DNA from 2 places in the Exiguobacterium sp. 17-1 genome. Region 2 is predicted to be linked to the other one. Evidence: riboswitches for the same ligand, from Rfam matches in the RefSeq annotation. Region 2 holds a riboswitch; the other holds the start of a gene.
The links. Region 2 has a riboswitch for S-adenosylmethionine ahead of metK (methionine adenosyltransferase). Riboswitches for the same ligand answer to the same signal wherever they lie in the genome.
Positions count from the first base shown of each region.

Region 1: it holds a riboswitch for S-adenosylmethionine, as region 2 does, so the genes downstream of both, MUN34_RS13465 (LLM class flavin-dependent oxidoreductase) here and metK (methionine adenosyltransferase) in region 2, are expected to answer to the same signal.

Region 1 is NZ_JALIGJ010000005.1:148,499-163,393, reverse strand. It holds gene MUN34_RS13485 (DUF817 domain-containing protein) at 1-245, shown strand, start outside; gene tnpB (IS200/IS605 family element RNA-guided endonuclease TnpB) at 274-1,446, opposite strand; gene MUN34_RS13475 (DUF2325 domain-containing protein) at 1,652-2,917, shown strand; gene MUN34_RS13470 (DUF975 family protein) at 2,984-3,622, shown strand; SAM riboswitch class I at 3,742-3,847, shown strand; gene MUN34_RS13465 (LLM class flavin-dependent oxidoreductase) at 3,920-4,978, shown strand; gene MUN34_RS13460 (ATP-grasp domain-containing protein) at 4,975-5,922, shown strand; gene MUN34_RS13455 (SRPBCC family protein) at 6,025-6,483, shown strand; gene MUN34_RS13450 (PhoX family protein) at 6,573-8,450, opposite strand; gene MUN34_RS13445 (NUDIX domain-containing protein) at 8,564-8,965, opposite strand; gene MUN34_RS13440 (ABC-F family ATP-binding cassette domain-containing protein) at 9,052-10,677, opposite strand; gene MUN34_RS13435 (prohibitin family protein) at 10,979-11,851, shown strand; gene pepT (peptidase T) at 11,956-13,191, opposite strand; gene MUN34_RS13425 (zinc-binding dehydrogenase) at 13,299-14,315, shown strand; gene MUN34_RS13420 (class I SAM-dependent rRNA methyltransferase) at 14,409-14,895, opposite strand, start outside.
Region 2 is NZ_JALIGJ010000001.1:508,344-523,238, reverse strand. It holds gene MUN34_RS02555 (MDR family MFS transporter) at 1-1,122, opposite strand, end outside; gene mnmM (tRNA 5-(aminomethyl)-2-thiouridylate-methyltransferase MnmM) at 1,301-1,894, shown strand; gene MUN34_RS02545 (alpha/beta fold hydrolase) at 1,945-2,649, opposite strand; gene MUN34_RS02540 (GNAT family N-acetyltransferase) at 2,734-3,222, opposite strand; gene metK (methionine adenosyltransferase) at 3,368-4,576, opposite strand; SAM riboswitch class I at 4,704-4,830, opposite strand; gene pckA (phosphoenolpyruvate carboxykinase (ATP)) at 5,063-6,631, shown strand; gene MUN34_RS02525 (EAL and HDOD domain-containing protein) at 6,688-7,941, opposite strand; gene MUN34_RS02520 (alpha/beta hydrolase family protein) at 8,109-8,852, opposite strand; gene ytkD (RNA deprotection pyrophosphohydrolase) at 8,824-9,297, opposite strand; gene MUN34_RS02510 (glucose-6-phosphate isomerase) at 9,429-10,778, opposite strand; gene MUN34_RS02505 (iron-containing alcohol dehydrogenase) at 10,891-12,057, opposite strand; gene yugI (S1 domain-containing post-transcriptional regulator GSP13) at 12,184-12,576, opposite strand; gene MUN34_RS02495 (ribonucleotide-diphosphate reductase subunit beta) at 13,444-14,487, opposite strand; gene MUN34_RS02490 (flavodoxin domain-containing protein) at 14,456-14,895, opposite strand, start outside.

The sequences.
Region 1 (14,895 bases), on a different contig from region 2:
TTCTTTCGTTTGGTTTAATTGCCTGGTTCATCTGGCTGGCGGAAAACATCGTGACCTTTTTTAAGGGATGGGTGTATCCGAATCAGCAGGATGGATGGGAGCTGGTCGACTTCGGGAAATTATCGTCCTGGTTTTTACTGGTCATCATCACGATTTTGATTGTCTCCGTCGAAAAGTACCGGTTGGGTGATCGGTCAATCGAATTGAACTACCTCCACCTTCGCTTAGAGGTGGAGGATTCCTGAGTTATCCGACCTGACGGTCGAAACCTGATCAGGCTAACCCCGTCGTCCCGACGGTTGAAGAAGCTAAGATACGTTCGGCTTCTCGTTTGAGATTCAGTCCTGCGTTCACATCACGGTCGTGATGGATGCCGCAACTCGGGCATGTCCATTCACGCAAGCCAAGATGTTTCACGTCTTTGTGTTGATGGCCGCAACTGGAGCACAGTTGACTGGAAGCAAAGGTCTTGCCGACTTTCATGACGGTCTTCCCGTACCATTCTGCTTTGTACTCCAGCATACGAAAGAACTCCGACCAGCTGACGTCCGAGATGGCCTTGCTCAACTTACGATTCTTCTGCATGTTCTTCACCTGCAAGGTCTCGATGCCGATGACGTCGTGGTTTTGGACGATCTCGGTCGATACCTTGTGCAGGAAGTCAGTGCGCTTGTTGACGATCTTCTCGTGGATACGGGCGACCTTCCGCTTCTGCTTCTGATAGTTTCTCGCCTCGGAAAGCGTGACTTTCTTGTTCCGGGCGATGCGTTGACGGCGGGAGAGCTTACGCTGTTCGCGCACCAGTTTCTTCTCGAGCGTACGGAAGTAACGGTCGTTCTTATAGACCGTGCCGTCCGACAGGATGGCGAAGTTCTTGAGTCCGACGTCGACGCCGACAGATGAACCGGTCTTCGGCAGTTCGTTGATTTCCTGCTCGACGAGCAGGGAGACGAAGTATTTTCCTGAAGCGTTACGTCGAATCGTGGCGTTCAAGATCCGGCCTTCGACCTGCTTCGAGTGGGCGAAACGAACCCATTTCAACTTCGGAAGTTTGAGCTGGTTGCACACAATCGAGACTTCAGGAAGTTGAGACTTGCCCTGTATGTTGGTCTTGTACGACTGGACGGGATTTCGTTTGGACTTGAATCGAGGGCGTTCATTCTGCTTCTTGAAGAAGCGGTCAAACGCATCGGCAAGATGTTTGATGCTGATCTGAACAGATGTGCTATCGACTTCCTTCAACCAGTCGAACTCCTGCTTCAACAAAGGAATTTCTTTGGAACAAGAACCATAGGACAGTCCTTTTCCAGTGGTCTTGTACATGTCATCCCACTTCGCCAGGAAGTGGTTGAAGATGAAGCGCGAACACCCGATGGTCTTCGCGATCAGGATTTCCTGCGCTTTTGTGGGGTAGATTCTGAATTTGTAAGCCTTGTGCTTCAACACCATTTTTCACCTCCTTCAAAGAGAATATACCCGAAAGACAGTCTGGCGATTCATCTCCCACTTTCACTTCGTTTAGAAGTGGGAGTATTCTCGCCTAATTTTGATAAAATCCTAACCATATACAAAAAATAACCCGGTCTTTTTTTGAGCAACCTAACCGACAGCCCCTTGCTATAGTTGAAAAAAAGCAAAGGGGTTGTTGAAGATGATGCAACAAATCGTGGAACGGGCGAAGACGCTAGTCGCCGGTAAAATGCAAGTAGTCGAAACGGTGGAAGAATGGGACTTACTGCTCGAGGAAATCCGAGGAATCGATGAATGGGTGCAGTTATCGCGTTACTATACACATTCCGTAAAACCAGACATCGCGTGGAGCGAACCAAAAGAAGACGTATCATTCGAGCAACCTGTCGTTCCGCCGGTGAAAATCACTCCTGTCATCGAACAACGTTACGCCTATACGTTTGTGCGTGAACTAAAAGGTGGTTCTTTACGGGAATGGCCGAACAGTCATATCTCGGAAACAGAAATCCGGCAATGGAACCTCGAACATGGAATGGAAATCCGTGTCCAAGTCGTACAGCAAGATGCACGCCGGACGACACTAGAAGTGATGGCCGTTGTCGCGACCGACCAGATGAAGCCACTGGCCGAACGAATCGTTTTTGAAAGATGTATCGTTAAAAATCATGGCATCATTGAATCGACGGTCGAAGGACCATTAAAGGATGAGACGGGTAAACCCTTTTACTATGCGACACCGGTTGAAGACATGCGCTTCTTCCATTTAAAAGAAGGGCAGCTCGTCGATCTCGTCATGTGGAAAAGTCGTCCGGAAACACTGACGATTGCCTGGAAGTATGCGTTCCAATATCAAGAGCCGACAGTACAGCTGTTAGAGACGTCAAACGATCCAACAGCACCAGTGCCTTCGTCAGTTGAATCGACTCAAGGATCAGCCGTCAAAAAATCTGGCCGTTACCTGAAGCAAATGAAACGAAAGTCGAAAGTAAAACAGGAACAGAAAACACGCCGGATTCGTGAAAAGAAATCTCAAGCGATGGCACCACTCGTCACGACATCCGTACCAGGGCAGCCAATCGACTTCCTTGATAAGAAGCCTCTCGATTTTGCGTCATTCGTCGGCATGCGACTCGTCATCGTCGGTAATGAACAGCAAGCACCGGTCTATCGGACATTTTTCGCGGAAACGGGTATCGAACTGATTCATCTGTCGGGAGACGCCCAATCAGCGAAAAAGATTGCCGGTCTCGCGAAAAAGACCGATGCGATCGTCGTCATCACGAGCCGTGTGTCCCACGCTGCTTCAGCACACGTCATCGCGCAGGCGAAAAAACACGATATTCCGTTTGCGATGGAACGACTGGATGGACGACGTTCTTTATATACGGCGTGCCAGCGCCAACTTGAAAAAGCACGCTTAAATCAGTTGAAAACAGGAAAATCCTGAAAAAGATGAAACTCCTCTCTTAATTAGCCGTAAATAGAGATAGAACTTATTTTGAGGAGGATCTCCATGATTAAAGAATTAAAATTATCCGCCCGTGAAGCGCTCAGTGGTCGCTGGGTCTTCATGGCACTTATGTTTTTACTGTTTCTCATCATTCAAAGTATTCCAACGATGTTTTCTTCTGATGCGAATGAAGATATTCAAGCGATTGATTTCATCGGTTTCTTACTGAACATTCTCTTACTTCCACTTGCGATTGGTTGGACATGGCTTGCGATGTCTGTCGCTCGGAAAGAACAGGCAAAAATCGTTGATTTATTTGAGCCATACAAAATTTTCTTAAAGGCAGTCGGTCTTTCGATTGTCCAAAGTATTTTCCTTGGTTTATGGTTCTTACTATTTATCATCCCGGGTATCATCAAGTCATTTTCGTATCTAATGACGTTTTATATTTTACGAGATGAACCTTCAATCGGAATTTTGGATGCGATTACACGTTCGCGCCAAATGATGGACGGACATAAGATGGAAGCGTTCATGCTCGTCCTCTCATTCATTGGTTGGTTCCTGCTCGGTTTGATTACCATCGGAATCGCCTTCTTGTGGGTTGGCCCATATTTCAGCGTCACGCTTGCAAAATTCTATGACCGCATCCGCGGTGAAGAAGCACCTGTCGAAGAGTCGACGTTTGTTGCCCCATATTAAGACAACGAGGATGAGAGCCCAGCTCTCATCCTTTTTTTATTGCTGTTTTTAATTCCGATTGGAAAACAAGGTTTAATGGTTGCTTTACTCTGCTAAAAAGTGTACGATAATTCCAATAATTCTTATCAAGAGAAGTCGAGGGAATGGCCCGAAGACACTTCAGCAACCCCGCGCGCAGCGGAAGGTGCTACTTCCTAAAGGGGGCAATCCCTTTACAGATAAGAGCAGACATGATTAATCCGTCGCTCTTTTCGATTTTCGAGAAGAGCGATTTTTTTTATAAGGGGGACATAACGGATGGAGTATGGATTTTGGTTACCGATTTTTGGCGGGTGGTTACGAAATGTCGAGGACGAACAGATGCCGGCGACGTTCGACTATGCGAAACAGGTCGCGCAAACGGCAGAACGAATCGGTTTTTCGACGACACTGATTGCGGAGTTGAATTTAAATGACATCAAAGGACTCGAGGCACCAAGTCTTGAAGCCTGGACGACGGCAGCGGCGATTGCCGCGACGACGGAGCGTCTCGAAATCATGACAGCTGTCCGTCCGGGGTTCCATAATCCGGCGACGACCGCGAAGATGGCAGCAAACATCGATCAACTCAGCAACGGGCGCTTTACACTGAACGTCGTCTCTGCCTGGTGGGAAGAAGAAGCGCGGCAATACAATGGCATCTTCACGGCCCACGACGAACGCTACGCGCGGACGGAAGAGTTTGTCACGATCATGAAAGGATTATGGGCAGATGCTTCGCCGTACAGCTTCGACGGGAACTATTATACGCTCGAGCAGACACAACTGCATCCGAAACCGGTTCAACGACCGGGCATCAAGTTGTACGCAGGCGGGGAAAGTGAAGCCGGGAAACAGACCATCGTCAATCATTGTGACGCCTATGTCATGCACGGGGGAACGGTGGAAGAAGTGTCCGTCAAGATTGAGGATATGAAGGCGCGTCGACAAGCAACTGGGCAACCGCCGCTTGAAAGTTTTGGACTGGCTGCCTATATCATCTGCCGGGATACGGAAGAAGAGGCCATTCAAGAATGGCAACGAATTACGGACGTCAAGGAAGACAGTGCCGGATACGCCGGGTACGACGACTTCGTCAGCAAATCACAACTCGAACAGCAGGTGAAACGGAACGATTATTCGGTCTCGAACCGCGGACTCCGTCCTGATTTGATTGGAACACCGGAACAGATTGCCGAACGGATTCTTGCGTTTGAGCAGGTGGGTGTCTCCTTATTATTACTTCAATTTTCACCACAACTGGAAGAGATGGAACGCTTCGCGCGCGACGTCATGCCGCTTGTCGAAGAAAAACGAAAGGTAGGTCAAACCAAATGACAAAAATTCATATCTTACACGAAAACCAAGAATGGACGGACCATTTAATTAAACGACTCGAAGAACTGGAGTTGCCATATGAACAGTGGCATCTCGACGAAGGGCAAGTTCCGCTTGATGAACTTCCACCGGAAGGCGTCTTTTACAGCCGGATGAGTGCATCTTCGCATACGCGCGGGCACCGCTACGCACCGGAACTGACAGAAGGTGTACTTGCTTGGCTTGAAGAACATGGTCGGACCGTCTTTAACGGGACCCGTGCCTTACGTCTTGAAGTGAGTAAAATCAATCAGTATACGGCTCTTCGAAAAGCCGGGATCCGGGTTCCGAAGACGACGGCTGCCGTCGGACGTGATCAGATTGTCGAAGCGGCGAAAAATATTGGCGTATCTTCGTTCATCACAAAACATAACCGTGCCGGAAAAGGACTCGGCGTTCAGTTGTTCCACTCGATTGAAGCACTCGAGACGTATCTCGACGGTCCGACGTTTGATGAACCGGTCGACGGGATCACGTTGATTCAAGAATATATCCAAGCACCGGAACCGTATATCACACGCTGTGAATTCGTCGGCGGAAAGTTCGTTTATGCTGTTCAGGTCGACACGTCAGAAGGATTTGAACTGTGCCCGGCAGATGCGTGTGTCATTGACGATTTGTTCTGCCCGGTCGGTGAAGAGGCCCCGCAAACACCGATGAAGTTTAAAATCGTCGATGGATTTGATGATCCAATCATTCAAAAGTATGAAGCATTCCTGCAGGCGAACCAGATTGCGGTCGCCGGGATCGAATTCATCAAGGATGCGAACGGAACCATTTATACGTATGACGTCAATACGAATACGAACTACAATTCAGATGCGGAAGCGGCTGCCGGTAAGTTCGGGATGCTCGAACTGGCGAAGTTCCTCGGAGCCGCACTGGAACTTCAAACTGTGAAATAACCATCACTAACCAATCCAAGCAAGCCGAATACCCTGTATGTGTGTAGTTTGAAGTTAGAACTGCACACATCAGGGTATTTTTCAGTAAAGGGAGGGGTTCGGATGGTAACGTGGCACGAAGAAAAGAGATTGGATGTTCCAATCGAGAAAGCCTGGCATATCTTTGATCATGATCGGTTACAACGTCTGATTCCGGGTGTCGTCCAGCACGAGGTGATTGAACGGAAACCGGGTGTCGTCGGCTCGACGTACCGGCAAACGTATATGCAGGGGAATCGATTAGAGACGTATATCGTGACGGATCTTGCCTATACGAATCAACCGGATTTTAAGCAAAATACGATTGGTTTTACGCTTGCTAAAATCTTTAAGCTCGAGATGACATTTACCTTAAAGCGGCTTGACGAAACAAGCTGTCAGCTGATTTATACCGGGAAAAACGAAGGCGCTAATTTCGTCGGACGAAGCCTGTTGTCACTTGGCGGCGAACGGGAAACAGAAAAAATCGTGCAGGAATTGCTCCGACGTGTGGAGCAGGAAGCCGGTCAGATGCGCACATAATCGAAAAACCGTCTTGAATCGCAAGACTAAAAAAGCAGGGAGCGGATTAAAACATCCACTGCCTGCTTTTTGCTAAGCTCTTATGCGATTTAACGGTGAGAATACGATTTCTGACCTGTCGGGAGACCGGACAAGTAACCGACACCGCCTGTTTTTTGAATGCCGATGCCGTCTTGCATCGCTTGCTCCAGTTTCTTCGGATCAACGGCTGTAATCTGCTTGCCGTTGAGTCCTTCACCCGGATGCTGGTAGTTGCTGAGCAGATAGCTGTATCCGCCGACACGATCGAGTGACCGGAGTCCTGTCGCTTCCGCACCAACCGGAACAGAGAGAATTCGTGACAGTTTTTTCGTCTTTAAGTTGTATGCCCAGACGAAGTTGTTTGTATGCAACGAGCTGTCTTCACCGATGAAGAGTGTGTTTGATGTTGCAGAATAGGCCAGGTTATCCGGATTTGAAACAAGATTCGGATTCGCTGTGTTGCCGTAGGCATCCGGCTTCGCTAAATCCTCACCGATGACGAGGGCCTGCATATTCGTCGGGACATAACGGCTGTCGATACCTTTTGCACGACCGAGGTCGATTTCAAACGTCGCACCGGATTCGCGTTTTTCCAGCTGAATATCGTCCTGAACGGCACCGTCTTGTTTTTCCGTACTACCGGAAACATACGAAAGCGCGATATAAGCTTTTTTGTCCTCCGCATTGACGGTAATCCCTTCCATCTTGTTGAACTCTGACGTTGCCCCGAGTAACGCGCCGTAACGACGGGATTCGAGGAAGGCCGCTTCTTTTTCCTTGCCTGGTTTTAACTTCAGATATTCGACCTTTTTGCTGGCGGCCGTCTTGACTGCTTTAAAGCCGGGCGTTGGAACGTCAGCGGTCTCAAAGATGTCACTAAACTTGGTTCCTTTGTCGATTAAGCGCTTCACTTCTTTATCGGATGCATGGCCGAGTTTGATCCATTCGAGATCCCCGGCGCCGCCTTCTGTTGCTTTCGTTTGATTGAACTTGGCAGCATACAGCGTTCCTTGTGAGAAGTCTTTCTTTTTATCGGCGACGTACATGAACATCATCGTATTATTGCCGTCATCTCCGAAGATGGCCGTTTTTTGGTCAGGAAGAATTTGCATCATCTCGTGTGAGAAACGACCGGTGCTGTAGTGCTTGACGACCGATGATTTTCCTTTGCGGTCGACAGAGATTTCCGGTGTGAAACCGTAGAAATAAGGATTTGCTTTTTCTTTTGTCCCAAAGTATCGTTCGGCGAAAGCGTTGACTTCTTTATAAGCGGAAGAGGCTGGATCGGATTCAAATGCCCGTGCATCCGGCTCATATTCTTCCGAACCGAGATGCGTCCCCCATGGTGTCGTCGAACCGTTACATGGTGTCCAGAGACCGTTGACGTTCTTGAAGTCGATTTTGCTTGCTTTCTTGACAGCCAGTTTCCCAGTCTTTTTATCCTGCACGACTTCTGTCAATGTCATCGAAGCGGGCAGTCCTTTGACCTCATTCCCTGCATTGTCGATTGAATCGTACTCGAAGTGGGAGACCATATACTTTTTCCCGTGGACTTCAAGCAGACTGTTTGAGTCCGGTGCATCCGAGACGAAGGCTTCCGGCTTGTCCGGGATGCTGCGGTCGATGATCGGATCTCCATTGACGTCAATCGGTGTTCCGGCAGCAATCATCGCGCCTTTATTCTCGACGATTTTATCTTGTGATAAGAACAATTGGTTGTAATCGAGCGGTTTGATTTCGGTTTTGCCGTTTTGATACGTGACTTTGACCTTGGCTTCCGTATACGTTTTGACCATTTGATTGACGGTGCTTGGTGCATCCATCGATAGAAACTCGACTTTCTTGATATCGCGTGCTGCACGTGATGTATGGGCATCAGCGAATGTTGGAATCAGACTCGATGACAGGACAGCTGCGGATAGACCGACGATAAGTGTTCGTTTCATGATAAATTCCCCCAAGTTGTTTGTTATCTTGCTACTTTCTCATTTAATCAGTTGATTATGAAGAGGATGTAAACATAACAGGACAGTTTCATTTCACTTGGTTAATTTTTCATTTACAAAAGGAGAGACGGTGTCTTGTTCAAAGCAGCCAATACTTCGGCAACTTGTATATCCTCTTTCATCTCAGCAAGAGGATGCCAGTCAATCCCGGATAGGACTTGTTGATCAAGTGGTCGTTCCGGATCGTGGCCGAGTAAAGGAATCGTTGCATCGACACGTTTGACGAGGAAGCAGACTTCTTTTCCGGACGAATCGGTTTTCGTATACAACGGTCGGATGACACGGACTGTCAGACGAACTTCTTCCGCGACTTCCCGAACGACCGCCTGTTCGAATGTTTCATCGGTGTTGAGACCACCGCCGGGTAAGGTCCAAAAACTTTGGTTTTCCGTTATGATCCGGACCATTAAAATCCGACCGTTCTCAATCAAAGCTGCACAGGCACGGTGACGCAAATGATTTCCTCCTCTGTTCGGACTGATACATCTAGTGTACAAAAAAAGAGACCCGATCCGCTAGGACAGGTCTCTTGTTTACTGCATTAGTTTGTAGCGTACAACGTTGATAGTTGTTCTTGGACAGACTCGTTGTTGAGGTATTCATCGTATGTCGTTTCTTTATCGACGATACCGTTTGGTGTCAATTCGATGATCCGGTTTGCAATCGTTTCGACGAACTGATGGTCATGCGAGCTGAACAGCATCGCACCTTTGTAAGCAATCAAACCATCGTTGAGTGCCGTGATTGATTCGAGATCCAAGTGGTTCGTCGGATCATCGAGGACAAGAACGTTTGAGCCGCTGAGCATCGCTTTTGATAACATACAACGGACTTTCTCTCCCCCTGATAAGACAGACGCTTTTTTCATGACTTCTTCACCGGAGAAGAGCATCCGACCGAGGAACCCACGAAGGAACGTGTCGCTCTCATCAGCTGGCGAATACTGGCGCAACCAATCGAGAATCGTTTTCTCCGAGCCTTCGAAGAAAGCAGAGTTGTCTTTTGGCAGATATGATTGTGACGTCGTGACACCCCATTTGAATGTTCCGCTGTCTGCTTCCATCTCACCCATCAGAATTTTAAAGAGTGTCGTGATTGCAATATCATTTTGACTGATGAAGACGGCTTTATCCGTTTTATTTAATGAGAAACGGACATTATCAAGGACTTTGACACCATCGATTGTTTTCGAAATGCCATCAACGATCAACAGATCATTTCCGATTTCACGTTCCGGTGTGAAGCCGACGAACGGATAACGGCGTGACGACGGACGGATGTCGTCGAGTGTGATTTTATCAAGCAGCTTTTTCCGTGACGTCGCTTGCTTCGCTTTGGAAGCGTTTGAGCTGAAACGGGCGATGAAGGCTTGAAGTTCTTTAATTTTTTCTTCTTTTTTCTTGTTTTGGTCGCCTGCCATACGTGAAGCAAGCTGACTTGATTCGTACCAGAAATCATAGTTTCCGATATACAGTTGGATTTTCCCGTAGTCGAGATCGGCCATATGCGTACAAACGTTGTTGAGGAAGTGACGGTCGTGGGAAATGACGATGACCGTATTTTCAAACCCGATTAAGAATTCTTCAAGCCATTTGACGGCTTTCAAGTCAAGACCGTTGGTAGGCTCATCGAGTAACAGAATGTCTGGCTTACCAAACAATGCTTGAGCAAGCAGGACTTTGACTTTCTCTCCGCCCGTTAGTTCAGCCATTGTTTTAGTGTGCAGATTTTCTTTGATACCAAGACCTTGTAAGAGCATTGCCGCTTCCGACTCTGCTTCCCATCCGTTCATTTCTGCGAACTCACCTTCGAGCTCAGCAGCACGCATGCCGTCTTCGTCCGAGAAGTTTTCTTTCATATAGATAGCATCTTTTTCTTTCATGACTTCATAAAGACGTTTATGTCCCATCATGACCGTTTCAATGACTTGGAACTCTTCATATTCATAATGGTTCTGGCGAAGGACACCAAGGCGTTCGCCCGGCGTGATGATGACGTCTCCTTGTTGCGCTTCGATATCACCGGCAAGAATTTTAAGGAATGTGGATTTACCGGCACCGTTTGCACCGATGAGACCGTAGCAGTTGCCCGGTGTGAACTTGATGTTGACGTCTTCGAATAATTTACGGTCCGCAAAGCGGAGACCGACGTTTTGTACTGTAATCATATAGAGATGAACCCTCGTTTCTAGTGTGTGATGTGCTGTTACGAGTGTACCACAAAATGATACGCTTCGTTTTAAGGACAAAGTTCTTTACATCTTAGACCGGATTGCACAATTTAGCAACCATGCTTTTAAACAAAATGAAACATTTTCCAACAGGGAGCGTAAGAGTAGGTAGAACATTCATGAAGGAGGAGGACGGTGTGGCAACACTTTTTACATTATTATTTTTTGCACTAATCGTCTTGCTAGCCATTGAACTGTATAAGTATATTCAGGATAAAATTGATAAAGGAGACTCAAAATGAGAGAAATCAAACCGAAAAAACGTATCAGGCCATCGATGATCATCGCCGGTGTAATCGTCGTTGCGCTTCTCGCGATGACGCCATTCATCGTCGAACAAATCGAACCGGGACAGGTCGGTGTCGTCTATAAACCGTCCAGCGGTGTTCAGGATGAGACACTCTCGCAAGGATGGCACATCGTGTCGCCGATTACACGTGTCACCGAATATCCGATCCGGACACAGACCAAGTCACTCGACAATATGACACTGGCGACAAAGGACGGAAAGAATATCGTCGTCGACTTTACGTACAGTTTTTCGGTCTCACCGGATCAAGTGACGGAAGTCTTTAATAAATTCGGTCCGATTGAAATTGATGAGATTGCTGCCGGTTACTTAAAACAACGTCTTTATGACGCGTCACGCGAACAGATTTCGAAAGTCACCGTCCTTGAGTTATTCGGGGAGCAGTCCGGAAACGTCTCGACGAGCATTCAGACGCAGTTTGCCGAAGATGTCAAAAAGATTGGATTTATCATCGAGGACGTCGCACTCGGAGCACCTAAACCGGATGCGAAAACACAGGAAGCGATTGATGCGCGGGTCAAAGCGTCACAAGAGCTTGATAAAAAGAAGACGGATCTTGCGATTGCGAAAGCGGAAGCAGAACGGCTACGGGTAGAAGCGAAAGGTGCAGCAGATGCCCGATTGATTGAAGCACAAGGACTTGCGAAGGCCCAAAAAGAACTACAAAAAACATTGACGGAAGAGATGATTCAGTACGAAGCCGTCAAGAAGTGGGACGGGAAATCACCGCTGGTCAGCGGGTCGGGCAGTATGGTCCAATTACCAATTCCGGATCAACAAACAACAACAGAAGAGAAGTAAGTGAACTGTAATTTTTTCATAAAGCTTATCTGTCATCTGAAGAAAAAATATGGAGCACAAAAAAGCAGATTCTCATGTCGAGAATCTGCTTTCGTTATACCGTCTTATTTAGCTGACTGAGCGAATCGCTCCGCAATCGCCACTACGACCTCTGTTGCTTTGACCATGTTGTCGACAGAGATGAATTCAAACTTCCCGTGGTAGTTTTCACCACCTGTAAAGAGATTTGGTGTCGGAAGTCCCATGTACGACAGTTGCGAACCGTCCGTACCGCCACGAATCGGTTTGATGATCGGTGTGATGCTGAGTGATTCCATCGCAGCATGCGCGATATCAACGATTTCCATATGCGGCTCGATTTTCTCGCGCATGTTGTAATATTGATCGTTCAGTTTGATTTCGACACTGCCTGCCCCATATTTCTTGTTCCATTCTTCGACCAAAGCCGTCAGGAAGTGTTTCCGGGCTTCGAATTTAGTACGGTCGAAATCACGGATAATGTAATGGACGGTCGTTTTTTCGACCGAACCTTCAAACGAAATCAAATGGTAGAATCCTTCGAAACCGTCTGTGAATTCAGGTGCCTCATCGCCCGGTAACCGGTTTTGGAAAGCCATCGCATGTTTTTGCGAGTTGACCATCTTGTCTTTCGCCGTACCCGGGTGGACGTTTGTTCCGTGGAAGACGATTTCTGCAGCAGCTGCGTTGAAACTTTCATATTCAAGTTCACCGAGCGGACCGCCGTCGACCGTATATGCAAATTTTGCATCAAAAGCAGCGACGTCAAAATGATGCGGACCACGTCCAATTTCTTCATCAGGTGTGAAGGCGACACGAATCCGGCCATGTTTGATTTCCGGGTGCGTGAGAAGATGATGCATCGCAGTCATGATCTCGGCGATTCCGGCCTTATTGTCTGCGCCGAGCAATGTCGTGCCATCTGTCGTCATCAACGTATGCCCGACATAGTTTTTAAGTGCAGGAAAATCCTTTGGGGACAGGATGACAGGAATCGTTGGGTTAAGCACCAGGTCTTCCCCGTCATATCCTTCGACGATTTGCGGATTGACGTTTGTTCCTGTGAAATCAGTCGCCGTATCCAGGTGGGCTAAAAATCCGATTGTCGGAATGTCCGCATCGGTATTGGCAGGAAGAGTCGCCATGACATATCCGTTTGCATCGACGGTCACATCACTCATGCCGATTTCCTTCAGTTCTTCAACAAGCAGACGGGCGAGCGTCCATTGTCCGTCGGTTGTCGGGACGGTCGTACTGGCATAGTCAGACTGTGTATCGATTTTCGCATATGTAGTCAAGCGACGAATCAAATCATGTTTCAAAGAAAAAACGTCCTTTCTGAGTTAAGGTAGCTTCATCATAGCATGAAGTAGGAATGTTAGAGTATTCTGAAACAAGATAAGCTGATTTGAAAAAAGGGGGATTTTTTATGAAAGCATATGTCGTCGAACAGTACGGAAAAGACGCTACGTTAACAGAAAAAGACGCTACGTTAACAGAAAAAGACGTCACACTTAATCAAACGGGGAACTACGATTTAAAGATTAAAGTGGAGGGTACAAGCCTAAATCCACTGGACACCAAAATGTTTTTTGGTCATGTGGCAGCAGCTCCATCAACTGGAATTCTCCAGGGCGATGTTACGGGGGAAATCATTGGAATCGGAGAGAGTGTGACGTCTTTTTCTGTCGGCGATCATGTCATTGCCTTTGGCGGTGGACTCGGTAACCGGTCCGGAGCACTGGCGGAGCAAATGTTGGTTCCTGAAAAGATGGCCGTACTCAGACCGGATAATCTGGACATTGCTACAGCAGGTTGTCTGCCGGTCATCAGTCTGACGGCAATGGAAGTGTTGAAGGAGCGGGCAGCCGTTCATCCGGGGATGCGCTTGTATGTAGCAGGTGGGACGGGGGGAGTCGGTCACCTTGTCGGACAACTGGCTAAACATTATGGATGTGACGTGACAGCGAGTGCTTCAAGTGATGAGAAGGCAACGTGGTTAGAACAACACGGTATTCGTCCGCACCGGTACCGGGATGAATCAGCCGAACAGTTATTAGCGCGTCTCGGTCATGATGGATTCGATGTCATCGTTGATACCGTCGGCGGAGATCATTTGCAAGAGTCTTTCATCCTTGCGAAGGAGCGCGGAAAAATTATTTCCATCGCCACCCGGACGACACAGGATTTGACGATGATGCACAGTAAGGCATTGACGCTCGAAGCCGTCTTCGTTGCCCTTCCATTGTTGAAAGGGAAAGAGCAGGAAATGTTACGTCAACAAGCGCATTTGGCAGAAGTCGCACAACTCGTCGCGGATGGAGTCATCGACCTCGTCATCGAAGAGCAGGTGCCGCGTCGGCTTGATGCATTGAATGTTGCCTACCAAACCTTTGATCAGCGGTCACATTTTGGGAAAATCAGCATCGTAACTGATTGTTCCTAAGAATAATGATTCGCTATTCATTTTACTTTTCCTTTTAATCCCAAAAAAAATCTGCTGATGAAAAAATCATCAGCAGAATCATTAATTATGTGCTTATTTACGCCGGACCAACACGGATTTTGAAGCTGTTTCTTTTAAAGAAGCATGTTCCGGGAAGTCGTCTAAAGGAGTACTTTCCCAAACGATTTCGTACGTTTGACGTAATTTTTTAAATGCTTGATCGACCATCTTCATGAAGCGGGCTTGGTCAAATAAAGGACAGTCTGTCGTAATCAGCAATAAACCGCCACGATGGGTCATGTGGATGGTTTGTTGAATCAAAGCGGGTAAGTCGACCTCCGCCCGGAAATGACGAGCCTGTGTTTTGACAAGAATCGGCGGATGAACGATGACGAAATCAAAGCGTGTTTTTTTATCGGCTTGATCGATATAGTCAAAGGCGTCCTGCACAAGAATGGTCTGTGTTGCGGGATCGAGTTGATGTAATTCCAACTGTTCGATGGTCTTATTACGGCTCCGTGTTGAAAAATCAACGCTTGTCGTCTCGGTTGCACCACCAAGAAGGGCAGCTGCCGTTAAC
Region 2 (14,895 bases):
TCCAATCAGCGTAAGAAATACAGCGTTCATACCGGATAAATCATAAATCAGACCCCCGACGGTCGGACTGATCATTCGTCCTGCCGAAGCGGCGATATTGACGTATCCCTGAAACTCACCTTCTTTACCAATCGGAGCCAGGCGCGCTGCCATCGCAGGAACTGCCGGCCAAATGAACATCTCACCAATCGTCAAGATGATCATGGCGACTAAAAACATCTTAAATCCACCAGCAAATGGGACGATGGCATAGGACAAAAGAAAAATACCGGTCCCCGTTAACAATTGACGTTTCAAATCGTCACCAAACCAACGTAAGACCGGCGTCAATAATGGTTGTGCAAACACAATCAACGCACCGTTGATTGTCCATAAAATCGAGTACTCAGAAATCGTTACTCCGAGCGATTTTGTATGCACGGCAAACGTTCCCTGCCATTGAACATACACAAACCACAACAGTGCGTAGCCGATCGAGACATACAACATCGTCCGGACCGAGCTCCGCGAAAGCGGTTCCCGCACTTCCTCACCTGCAGCCATCGATTGACGTTTGATCGGGTGCACCTGAATCCAGTTCAACCCTACTAACAGTACAATCGCAAACAACAAATAAAGTATCAGATTGGCAATGAAGATGAACTGGATATCGATTGCCGCGATTTGCCCACTGATAGCGGTCCCTAATGCAACACCGACATTTTGGGCAACATATATCGCGTTAAATGCCCGTCTCCCGCCTTCCGGCCAAATGACGCCGGTCAAGGCATAGATGGTCGGAAACACCATTCCACCGACAAACCCGATCAATCCTAACATCAGAACATACCCGGTGAAGGTCTGATGGAACAACCAGAGACCAATCGAGGCAAGGACCAGCCCAATGACACTGATGACAAGTGTCCGTTTGCCGCCTAACCGATCAAATGCTTTTCCACCGATGTAGTTACCGATGATGGCGAGAGCCGAGTTGACGAATAAAGCCATTCCGGCCTTTGTCATCGACTCTCCCAGATATTCATGAATGTATAATGTATTAAACGGCCATAAAAAAGAGGATCCTGTCGTATTGATCGCCATCGCCAATACCAGAATCCAGACCGCGCGAGGTAATTTCGGCATGGTAAGTATCCTCCAATATAGTTTCCAACCTTGCCACTTTACGAAATTATTCTGCCCTCTGTCAAGGAACTTCAATTTAAACGAACAATCGGAAAAATGATACAATTGACTAAAGGGTCGATTTTACGGGTACTTAGAAAAAAATAGAGCATATCAATCAGAAAGAGGAGTTTTTGCCATGTCACTTGCACGTGTATTACCTTACGCAAAAGAATTGTTGGAATCCGTCATCCATGAAGGGGATTGCGTCGTCGATATGACTGCAGGGAACGGTTATGATACGCATTTTCTTGCAGAGCAGGTCGGACCGAGCGGACGGGTCATCGCTTTTGATGTCCAGGAGCAAGCAATTGAGGAAACGACCCGCCGACTGCAGGCGGCTCACGTCTTTGACTGGGTCGATTTGTATCACGAAAGTCATATTCACGTCGGAGCTCGGTTGTTTGCTGAACAACGTCCGATTCGTGCCGGAGTGTTTAATCTTGGTTACTTACCGGGAAGCGATAAATCGGTCACGACGACCGGAGAAGAGACGCTTGAGGCACTCCGGGCCCTTCTTCCGGTCCTTGTTCCCGGCGGTCTGATTGTCCTTGTGATTTACCATGGTCACTTGGAAGGACGCCGCGAACGCGATGCGGTGTTGGAACACGTTTCATCACTTCCGCAACAGGATTATGCCGTCCTGCAGTACCGTTTCTTGAATCAGCAAAATAACCCGCCGTTCATCGTGGCAATTGAAAAAAAATTAAAAAAACAAGTTATTGACCAATAAAAAGAGGAAGCCGGATTCTGACATCCGGCTTCCTCTTTAATTTAGCGTTGTTAATCTTCCACAATTTTTAGGAACAACAATAACTTTTCAGCAAATCGTGTATTCAAACGTTCAAAACTGAAGTGGGGAAATCCATGCAGGCGTTGCAGATAAATCTGGTCTCCGCCCATCTTTCGACACACTTCAAGCGTCAATTTGACGTCAGCGAATTGATCGTCCGGTGCATAAAAACAAGCGAGTTGGACTCGCGGTAATTTCTTTCTTTCTTCATCATGGATGACGATTTCTTCTTCAATCTCGCGATACTGCGCATATGTCAACTCACCGAGACGAGCAGCATCCTCATTGTTTTGTCCGAACGGTAACGTTCCAAGCGGAGCATCGGGACGGAACCGGTCGAAGGCGCTCGCAAAGACTTGCTTGACGCCCCCCAATTGTTTGGAGTTATGCCAATCAAACAACGGCGAGATGAACGTCAGGCTCGCCACCGGTAATTCATATTCTTGCAGCAGTCGATTGACGACAAGTGCTCCCATGCTGCAGGCAATGATATGAATCGGGAGCTTCCGCTTCCCGGCTTCGCGTAATGCTTCTTTTAACAACTGTTGGTGTTCTTCAAACGACACACGGCGGGGTGCATCGACCAGAAGGATTTCATATTCGCGCTCTAAAACGCGAATCAGTGCTTCACTTGGTCTGGCACGTAATTGGAGTGGGTACACAAGGACGATCACTCCGGTTGGTTGTTCTACCACACGCTCACCTCTTCATCAGATATCCATCTAGTATGAAACAAATCCGACTTCAGCAAAACCGCCTCAAGTCGGATTTCTTTTCCCTTATTCGTATATACGTTGCAATCGCGTCACAGGTTCCACCTGACCGAAGACTTCTTCTGTCGTCTCGCTGATTTCCTTGAATCCGTATGCGGTCAAAAAGTGACGGGCTTTATAGTTCCGGGATTCGACATAGACTTCAATTGGAGATGCCCCTTGCAATTCCAGTTCGCGGATCAGCCGGCGTCCGATTCCGTTTTGTTGGTATTTCGGCAAGACATACAAACGGACGATTTCCCACGTTCCATCCACATCGATGGCGTGAATGAAACCGACAATTTCCCCGTCAATCAGTCCGACGTTGAAGTATTCTCCACGTGCTTCTTCCGCTGTTCGAATTGCCCGAACCACTTCTTCCTGCGGATACGCTTCCTGAACGAAATGGGCTTTCGAACGCTCCGAATAGATTTCCTCATATGTGTCCATCCAAGACGTGAGCGCAATATCATGAATGCGTGCTGCATCAGCCGGAACTGCTTCGCGTATCTCCATACCGAAATCCCCCTTTTCCTTTTACAGATTACAGACTCATGTTCTTTTACCCTTTTCTAGAAATTTCAGTCGTATCCCTGCAAAGTTCAGGAGAAACAAAAAAAGTTCAGAAACACCCTTTAACAGGATGTTTCTGAACAATGGATTATACGAAACGTTTTGCCTGCTCTTCAAGAGTAGCAGCTTTATCTGTCTGCTCCCATGGCAATTCGATGTCTGTACGACCGAAGTGGCCATAAGCTGCTGTCTGACGATAAATCGGACGGCGGAGATCAAGCATCTTGATGATCCCTGCAGGACGGAGATCAAAGTTTTCTGCAATCAATTCGACGAGTTGCGCTTCAGGAAGTTTTCCTGTTCCGAACGTATCGACAGCGATTGAAACCGGATGTGCCACTCCGATTGCGTAAGCAAGTTGAACTTCTGCTTTGTCTGCAAGACCAGAGGCAACCAAGTTTTTCGCGACATAACGTGCTGCATAAGCAGCTGAACGGTCGACTTTCGTTGGATCTTTACCAGAGAAAGCTCCACCGCCGTGGCGTGCGTAACCGCCATACGTATCAACGATGATTTTACGACCTGTTAATCCTGCATCGCCTTGTGGTCCACCGATGACGAAACGGCCAGTTGGGTTGATGAAGAATTTCGTGTCTGCATCGATGTACTCCGTCGGAATGACCGGAGCGATGACATGTTCTTTCAGATCCGCTTGGATTTGCTCAAGCGTCACTTCTTCTGCATGTTGCGTTGAGATGACGATTGTATCGACGCGAACAGGTTCATTGTTCTCGTTGTATTCAACCGTGACTTGCGTTTTACCATCCGGACGGAGGTAATCGAGTTGTCCTGTCTTGCGGACTTCTGCAAGACGACGAGCAAGTTTGTGTGAAAGTGAAATCGGAAGTGGCATGAGTTCAGGTGTTTCTTTCGTTGCGTAACCGAACATCAGACCTTGGTCTCCTGCTCCGATCGCATCGATTTCTTCATCTGACATGTTTCCTTCGCGTGCTTCAAGCGCCTGGTCGACACCGAGAGCGATGTCTGCTGACTGCTCGTCGATTGATGTCAATACAGCACAAGTGTCTGCATCGAAACCGTATTTAGCGCGTGTGTAGCCGATTTCACGAATGGTTTCACGAACGACTTTCGGGATATCCACGTAAGTTGATGTCGTGATTTCTCCTGCTACTAATACGAGTCCTGTCGTGACAGAAGTTTCTGCCGCAACACGTGCGTTTGGATCGGCTGCAAGAATTGCATCCAAAATTGAATCCGAAATCTGGTCACAGATTTTATCCGGGTGACCTTCAGTTACTGATTCCGACGTAAATAGTCGGCGATTAAGGTTTGTCATGTTTGACCCTCCCAAAAAAGAATTTGACGGTGTACTCATTTCCCCTAGTTGAGTGGGACGGTAAAATGAAAAAAACCTTTCCATGTCCAAAAATGGTCAGGGAAAGGTTGTGCGTTCTTCCTTTACCCTCTTATCGTTCGAAGTGTTTACTTCGCTTCAGGAGAGCACCTTTTCCTACATTAATGATGAAATTAATATAAGACGGTTGCCGGGTTTCTTCGGGCCTTGTTCCCTCCACCTGCTCAGAATAAGAGTATCCGTTACGAATTACATGATATAAACTTGTGTCCACTCTGTCAAGCAACGTTTTAATTTCTAGTCGAAAAAAATCAGAAGAGATGTTAAACTGTTAATGCTGAAAGCGTTTCCAGATAAATAGAAATCAGCGCATGAAAATGATTGCCCTATCATTAGTATGTCATATATAATAAATGTGTCATACTAATAGTAGAGCCAAAACCAACGTAGGGGAAAGGTGGGGTCAGGATGCCGATGACGGTCCTGAATATCGAAGAACTACTCAAGAAGGAGCATGTGTTCAAACAACTGTCCGTTGCTGAACTAGTCGAACATGCGATTCGTAACAAAGAAGGAGTTCTTGCAGAAAATGGTGCTTTGTCTGTAGAAACGGGGAAATTTACAGGTCGTTCACCGAAAGACAAGTTCATCGTCCGTGATCAATCGTGTGAGATGCATATCGATTGGGGTCATGTCAATCAACCGATGGAATCGGACAAATTCGAGCAACTGTTACAAAAAGTTCTTCGTTATATGAACGAAGCAGATCAACTCTACTACACAGAAGCTGCTGCTGGTGCCGATACGCATTTCACCCTTCCAGTGCGCGTCGTAACCGAATATGCTTGGCATAATCTGTTTGCGAAACAGCTATTCTTACGCGAATATCCTACGGTTGCGGCCTTTGAACCATTTACGGTCGTTTACGCACCACACTTTAAGGCGGATCCTGCGGTTGACGGGACAAACTCTGAGACATTCATCGCGATGTCATTTGAACACCGTATCGTCTTGATTGGTGGAACCGAGTACGCCGGAGAAATCAAAAAATCAATTTTCTCTGTCATGAACTATCTCTTGCCACAACAAGAAGTGTTGTCGATGCACTGTTCAGCTAACGTTGGACATGAAGGTGATGTCGCGTTGTTCTTCGGGCTATCCGGGACTGGTAAGACCACCCTGTCTGCAGATGACAGCCGTCAATTGATCGGCGACGATGAACACGGCTGGTCACATGACGGCGTCTTCAATATCGAAGGCGGATGTTATGCGAAGACCGTCAACCTGTCACGTGAAAAAGAACCACAAATCTTTGATGCGATCCGTTTTGGTACCGTTCTTGAAAATGTTGTCCTCGACGGCCAGCGGATTCCGGATTATGATGATACGTCAAAAACGGAAAACACACGCGCGGCTTATCCGATTACTGCCATCGACAACATCGCTATCCCGTCTCGTGCCGGTCATCCGAAAACAATTGTTTTCCTGACAGCGGATGCTTACGGTGTGTTGCCTCCAATCAGTAAACTGACAAAAGAACAAGCGATGTATCACTTCTTATCAGGTTATACATCAAAACTTGCCGGAACGGAGCGCGGCGTCACAGAACCGGAAGCAACGTTCTCGACGTGTTTCGGTTCACCGTTCCTACCGTTGATTCCAGAAAAATATGCGACGATGCTCGGAGAACTGATTGATCGCCACGGCGTCACAGTCTATCTCGTCAATACAGGTTGGACCGGTGGAGCTTACGGTACCGGTAGCCGGATGAAACTCGCGTATACACGGACGATGGTCAATGCGGCCGTCAACGGTCTGCTCACAGATATCCCGACAGAAGAACATCCGATTTTCGGTCTGCATATGCCGATTGAAGTCCCTGGTGTTCCGACCGATTTACTCAATCCGGTCAAGGTCTGGGCGGATCCATCCGTTTACGAACAACAAGCGACTGCACTCGCTCAAAAGTTCACGCAGAACTTCGCACGTTTCGAAAGTGCGACCGATGCCATCAAAGCAGCTGGTCCTCGCGTTTAAAAATATCAATAACACTAAAAAGGTTGAGCTCCTTAACGGATGCTCAACCTTTTGTGTTAGACGATTGAATCTGTCTTGTCCTGTAAATGAAGTTCCTTTTGAGAGAGCCAAACTTGGCTTTCCTTCAGTAACTCGTAGGCGCGGCGCTTCGCAATCCCGAATCGGTTACTCAGCATCTCGAATCGTTCAAATTCTCCTCGGTCTGCGCTGATTGCGAGCAACAGGCAATCTCGAAACGGATGATCCTCGCCTTGCAAAACGTTTTTCAATGCCGGTTCAATCGGAAGCTGATCAATGATTTCATCAATATCTACGGAAAGTAACGCATCGATATGCGACAGCAATCCAATCATATAGGCGCTTTCTGCTTTCAGTGTCTTCGTTTCCCTAGCAAACAACTCGCATAGTTTCGCACAATGCAACGACGAACGTAATAATTCATCTGACCATTTGTATGGACTTGCGAGTTTCATTTCACGCAAGACGATTAACGAAATCCAGCTTTTCAGTTGCGAAAAGCCTAATAAGGAAATCGCCTGACGGACAGAACTGACTGTGTTTCGAAGACCGATTCCCGGAGAATTGATCAATTGCAGTACTTGCACGCTGATGTAGGGATTTCTTTCGATTTCATCGACGACGTCGTCATAATGATCGTCTGTATCCAACCATTTCAACATCTTCAACAGCACAGGTACTTGCGGAGGAACCGCCTTTCCTTTCATCAACATCGGTTTGGCATAAAAGTATCCCTGAAACCAGTCATATCCCATCTCAAGGCTTCTCGTATGGTCTTCATGTGTTTCGACCCGTTCTGCCAAAAAGCGCATATGCGGATAATTCCGCTTCAAGATATGTAAGATTGCACTTTGTTCGCGTGGATTGATGGCTTCGATATCAATTTTAATTAGATCAATCAAATCAAACAGTTCAGCGCCATGATGACGCAACAAATCCGTCACGAAATCATCCAGTGCCAATACGAAGCCCGCTTCTTTCCACTTCTGAAGCGTCAGGAGCATGTCAGCATCAATCTGTACCGTCTCCAATACTTCAATCACGAATTGGGTCGGATCCAAATGATCAATCAGTTCAGACTGTAACAAATCACCTGTGAAATTAATGAATAATCGTTTTCCTTCTGCTACACGATCTACTCCCAGATGAATCAGTGTATTCGTCAATACATCCATCGTCGCTAAGTCACCATCAAAGACTTCAGGTGCTTCAACGGAACGATAGAGGAGTTCAAAAGCGTCAATCGAACCAAACCGGTCTACAATCGGTTGTCGCGCAAGTAAGATTTCCATCTCATATATCCCTTCTAAATCCGTTAATCTGGCTTATTTTATATGTTCTAGTATATCAAATATCGTTTTCCCTTAAAAAATCTCTTTTTTAAAACATATCAATGTTCCCATCATTTGGAGAAAAAACATCTCAATGCGAGGCATTGAGATGTTTTCACACATGTTTTTCACTTGGATAACATCCAATCAATGACTTGTTTCGTCACGAGCATTTTTTGATGGATTGGAAATTGATGCGCATACTGATACACCAACAAGCGGGTCTTTTCCGGATAGCGGGCTGCATAGTTCGTCGCATGACGCAATCGAACGTTTTGATCATACAATCCATGAATCAACAACACGTCTCCTTGAGGTGGAAAATAAAGCGGCGACCGGATGCGGTATTCCTCTAGCCGTTGTTCCGGTACTCCACCCGTGAACCGTCTGAGCATTTTTTGCATCGTCCGTTGTTCTTCATACGTCCAAATCAGATTCGTTACGCCGGCCCACGACACCGTCCGGGCAACTTCACGATGATGCGCCAGTAAAAGCGCCATCTGACCGCCGCGGGAAAAGCCAAAGACCGACGTCCGCTCGACATATTGATCAAGCCAATCAAACGCACTGATGGCGTCCAGGATGTCTTGATGTCCAAAATCTTCTTTACCGGTTCCACCTAAGTTACCGCGGTAAAAAGGAGCCATGACCAAATAACCGGCTTGCGCGAACTGCATTAAGCGGGTCGGCCGAACCATACCGATATTACGTGTCCCACCACGTAAATATAAGAGACCTTGTCCGTTCGCACGAACCGGTAAGATGATGTACGCCCCGACCTGTTCTCCGTCGGACGTTTCATAAAAGACCCGAAAGGTACGGAATGGTCCCTGGCGAGGGAGCTCAAACCAGTCGGCGTTCGGCGAGTACACGAAGAGTCTCCGGAAGGACACGGTCCTTCATCATGAAGCTGTATTGGCGGTTCGTATCTAAACGTTTCGGGATATCGTCTAGTAAATAGGCACCATCCGTCTCATCGACAGCAAGATGCGGGACCAAGGATTTGATTTCGGCGAAGTAGATATTCTTGATGATCGTATCCCCCCGCCCCTCGACCCGGTACTGTCCGATGTACTGGAGGCGTTCAATGCGCCCTCCTGTCTCTTCCATGACTTCCCGGTATGCCGCTTCCTCTGCCGTTTCCCCTGGCTCGACCTTTCCTCCCGGAAACTCGTATCCCCGTTGCTTATGATGCGTCAGTAACCATTTCCCTTCGTACACGGCTATGACCCAGACATGAAGCGGATGGACTGAAAACGGATGGTCCTCAAAACTCAGTTCAACCCGATTTTGATAATAATCTAAAAACGTAATCACGTGCGTGCACCTCATTTCTTCTTCTCTCTTCACTTTACCTGTTTCGAAAGCATTCTAAAAGTGAAAGTGCGTGGGAATTTGCCAAAATGACAAAAAAAGACATCCCTCTGAATCGAGAGATGTCTGGCTTCTTATTTCAAGCGAGCTTCAAGCTCCGCTTTTTCTGCTTCAAATCCAGGTTTACCAAGTAAGGCAAACATGTTTTTCTTGTACGCTTCAACACCTGGCTGATCGAATGGATTCACACCAAGCAGGTATCCACTCATCGCACATGCTTTTTCAAAGAAGTAGAACAAGAATCCAAGATGATACGGTGTCATCTCCGGCAATTCAACTGTCAAGTTCGGAACTTGTCCATCTGTGTGAGCAAGCAACGTTCCTTCTGCTGCCTTGTCATTGACGAATTGAATCGACTTGCCTTCAAGGAAGTTTAAACCGTCTAGATCCTGTGCATCTTTTTCAATCGTCAAGGCATGACGCGCTTGTCCGACTTTGATGACCGTTTCAAACAAGTCACGGCGTCCCTCTTGGACGTATTGTCCCATTGAGTGAAGATCCGTCGAGAAGTCGACTGCTGCCGGGAAGATGCCTTTGAAGTCTTTTCCTTCTGACTCTCCGTACAACTGTTTCCACCACTCGGACACATAGTGTAAAGCGGGTTCATAGTTAACGAGCAACTCGATTGTTTTTCCTTTAGCATATAATGCGTTTCGGACGACCGCGTACTGGTACGCTTCATTTTCCGCCAAGTTCTCATTTGAGAACTGAACTTGTGCATCACGCGCACCTGCCATCAAGTCTTCAATCGAAATACCAGCTGCCGCAATCGGCAATAAACCAACCGGTGTCAAGACAGAGAAACGACCCCCAACGTCATCCGGAATCACAAACGTTTGGTATCCTTCTGAGTCAGCAAGTGTCTTCAGGGCACCACGTGCTTTATCTGTCGTCGCATAAATCCGGTCTTTCGCACCTGTTTTACCGTACTTGTCTTCCATGAATGTTTTCAAGAGACGGAACGAGATTGCCGGTTCTGTCGTTGTTCCTGATTTCGAGATGATATTGACCGAAACATCTTTTCCTTCAAGTACTTGGAACAAATCGTGTAAGTACGTCGAAGAAATGTTATGTCCGGCATAAATGATTTGCGGAGCTTTCCGCTCGTCTTTTGACAATAGGTTGTGGAACGAATGACCGAGCATCTCGATTGCAGCACGTGCCCCGAGATACGATCCGCCGATTCCGACGACTAACAAGACGTCGGAATCCGACTTGATTTTTTCAGCCGCCGCTTGAATTTTTTCAAATTCCGCTTTGTCATAGTTCGTCGGTAAATCGACCCATCCTAAGAAATCACTGCCGGCACCTGTACCGTTGTGGATTGCTCCGTGTAATGTTTTTACCGTATCCGCCATATAGTCTACTTCATGTTGTCCTACGAATTGTAGGGCCTTCGAATAATCAAAACGTACCGTTGTCATTCACTCGTCCTCCTTATTCATTCGCAAACAAATGCGACCTTCCTTTTCATTAAAACGCAAGAAGGAAGGTCGTTCAAGTCTTTTGTGAAAAGATTAGCAAATGTTATGACGCTTACAAAGCAGCTGTTACGATTTGGCGAACATCTTCGTTGCCAAGTGATTTGAAGTTACCAAAGTCTCCACGTGTCATCGCTGACTTCACGATTGAATCGACCGTTTCTTCTTTGATGTCATAATCCGCAAGGCGGTTCGGTGCACCAAGTGATGTCCAGAACGCACTGATTGCATCGATTGTAGCGTGTGCTGCTTCCATTTCTGATTTACCTGCCGTATCGACGTCAAAGACGTTTTCACCGAGCGTGACGAAACGGTGTGCGTTTGATTCATCAAGAACGTGACGCATCCAGTTCGGGAAGAGGATGGCCAGACCGCCTGCATGCGGAATGTCGTGAACGGCTGAGACCGCGTGCTCAATGTTGTGTGACGCCCAGTCACCGCGTGCGCCCATTTGAAGAACACCGTTGAGTGCCATCGTACCGGCAAACAGGATCGTACCGCGGAGTTCAACGTTTTCGAGATCGTTGACAAGTTTCGGTGCAGCTTCAATAACTGCTTTCATGACACCTTCCGTCATCCGTTCTTGAACCGGTGCATGCGCTGTGTGGAAGTATTGCTCGAGGCAATGGCTCATCATGTCGACGATGCCGTAAATCGTTTGATCTTTCGGTACACTGACTGTGTACTTTGGATCAAGGACTGAGAATGTCGGGAACGTCAACGGGCTGCCCCAACCGTATTTTTCTTGTGTCTTCCAGTTCGTGATGACAGAACCTGAGTTCATTTCTGAACCTGTCGCAGCAAGCGTCAAGACTGTTCCGAACGGGATCACTGTTTCTGGTGTCGCTTTCCCGATGACGAGATCCCATGCTGAACCTTCGTACGGGATACCAGCAGCAATCAATTTCGTACAGTCGATGACAGAACCGCCACCAAGAGCGAGCAATGCGTCAACGCCTGCTTCACGTGCAATTTTAATGCCGCGCTCCGCTGTTTCGATACGTGGGTTTGGTTCGACGCCGTCGCATTCGACGTATTCGATTCCTGCCGCACTCAGTTCGCGTGTGACGTCATCATAGACACCATTACGTTTGATACTGCCTCCGCCAAATACGAGCATGACTTTTTTTGCACCTAGTGCTTTTAGCTCGTCTTTAATCTTGCTGACTTGACCGTCACCAAAAATAAGTTTCGTTGGATTACGATATTCGAAGTTTTCCATTGTGTGTTGCCCCCTTGATAAGTAATGAACACCTTACATTATCCACACATTCCCCTTTTGCATCTATTTTAATGCTTATAACGCAAAAAAAAGAGAACCGACCGATGTCGATTCCCTTTCAAAATCTTATTTTTGGAAGTTTGATTTTTCAATCCATTCTTCCAATTTGCCTTTTAACACGTTGAAGCCAGGAGCTTCTTCTTGTTTGAAAGCAGGACCTGCATCGCGACGGCCAGTGTTTTTGCGTGGGCCTTTAGCGCGTGCTTCGCGTTTTGGAGCTTCCTGTGTTGCTTTGATCGAAAGCTTCATTTTTTTGTTAGCTTCGTCGATGTCGAGAACTTTAACAGTTACTTCATCGCCAACTTTTACGTAATCGTTGATGTCTTTTACGTAATCGTGTGAGATTTCTGAGATGTGGACGAGACCTTGTGTTTGCTCGTCAAGTGCTACGAAAGCACCAAAGTTTTGAATACCAGTTACTTTACCAGTAACGACTTGGTCTTTTTCAAAGTTTGCCATAGTTTATACACTCCCTAACTAAATTCATCAACTTATAATAACATACTTTTTACGGATGGTAAAAAATATTTTTCAAATTGTTTATTTTTTATTTTACAAGGGAACAAATTAGTAGCAAGACTTCAAGTATTCCCCCTGATTCTGCCGGACTTTTCGAGTCCGGCCCTTTTTTTGTTTCTTCTTACTCCTCAACGCAAAAAGGACCGATTCGGTCTGCTCGCTTTCCGCAGACAAGTCATCATGCCGCTTCAGATGCGATGCATCTTCCAGGGTCATGATTAACTTGTTTTTCCGCAGGAGTCGAGCATGACCTCACCTGTCCTAGCGTAAAGGAAATTTCACGGTGAAGCAACCATAATTTAATACAGATTGATTACTCAATTAAAAGTCGAAACGTAATTGGCAATGGCCATTTACGAATGAACCTGAACGAAAGTGTTCATCGATCCAGCGGGTTCCGCGATAATGACCGCACACCCAGTGTGCATTACGATAGTGAGGCGTAATAAGACACATTCGAAACTACCTCCTTCCCTTTGAGCAGGGAAGAATGATCCGCAACATCAATCAAATAAGGTTTTACCTGAATACGCATATGTAGTATTGTTTGGTTAAGAAGATTTCAATACTATTCTTGTTCGAGCAGACATTGCAGTGTCTATTCGAACGCAACGCGCAGTTGGAAGTTCATTCTTTCCTGCCGTATTAAAGCAGTTGCGCTTTAGCAGCTGCTTTTTTTACGTTCTTTTCGAATCACCCCCTTAAAAAATCAAAATTTTCGGTTTTTTTCGGCGTTAGAAAAAGAACTAACTGATTTTGTAGATAAATTTTCATCAGTTAGTTCTTTCCACTTACATTTTATTTAGCTTACAAATCGTCAAATCCGTTCGCATCCGTTACCTTCGCATACGACCGTGATTTCTGTTCGAAGAAATCGGATTTCGTCGCATTCATCGAGTCGTCGGAATAGGCGCGAATCCACGGCATGACGTCTTCATCGTGTCCTTCATACAAATCGTCGAGTCCGATGACACGGAGACGTTTATTAGCGAGGTATTTGACGTAGTCACGCATCTCGCTGACATCAAGTCCATCCAAGTCACGTAACACGTATTCACTCCACTCGATTTCAAGATCAACGGCACGTTCGAATGTCGCGTAGACGAACTTCGTGAATGAACCGTCTGCATCGATTTCCGGATGCTCAGTCAAGACGGCACGTAACAGCTGACTGATGAAGTAGGAGTGTTGAAGTTCATCCCGCTGGATGTAACTGATCATCGTCGAAGTTCCGACCATTTTTTGGTGACGGGCTAAGTTATAGAAGAACGCAAATCCGGAATAGAAGTTGATTCCTTCGAGAACGATTGAGGCGACGAGTGATTTCGCAAAGTTTTCCGGTGTCCGGTCGTTTTGGAAATCTTCATACAGATCCAAAATAAAGGCATTCCGCTTCATGACCATGTCGTCATCTTTCGCGATGTCGAAGATCCGGTTTTGTTCCGACAACGGCACAAGACTCGACAAGACATAGCTATACGATTGGTTATGCACGACTTCCTGTTGTGCCACAATCGCCAAAATCGCATGGATTGAAGCGTCTGATGTAAACATCGCTGATTCCAGGATATAGCGGGTCTGGACAGAGTCGAGAATCGACAACAAACCGATAATCCGCTTAAACGAATCCTGTTCCCGTTCGCTCAGTTGATTCCATTGTTGCATGTCTTTTGACATCGAAATTTCGTCGGGAATCCAGAAGTTTGATAATAACTGTTTATAGATCGAATAAAACTGCGGATACGCAATGTCGTTCCAGTTGACGATCGAGCTTGTCTCCCCACCGATGATCGCTGTCGCACGATTCGGATGACGGGCATCAAGCAGTTTGATTTTTTGTAGTTGTTCCATGTTGTTCGGCTCCCTCTTGCTGTAATTGCAGTAGTGTTCGACGTGTCCACTCTTTGACCATGTGCGGTCGGTTTCGCGGCGATTGTTCGATTTTGAGTAATTCACCCGCGAGCGGTACCCCGAATTTCGCGAGATGGTAGGCCATCTCATCGACGGCACGGCAATATTTGACGAACATTTTATCACCTGTTCCGAAGACGGCTGCCTGCGGAATCGCGTGCGGACTTTCCTTTAAGACCAGCTTAAGACAATCCCGCATCTCATCCGGCAATTGTCCGTCTCCCCAGGTGTACGAACCAAAATAGACGATATCATAAGGGACTAGCTGATACGTCGTCACATCATCGGCAAAGATCATCGTCGGTTCGACCTGCATTTCGGAACATGCTTTGGCAATCAGTTCCGCAA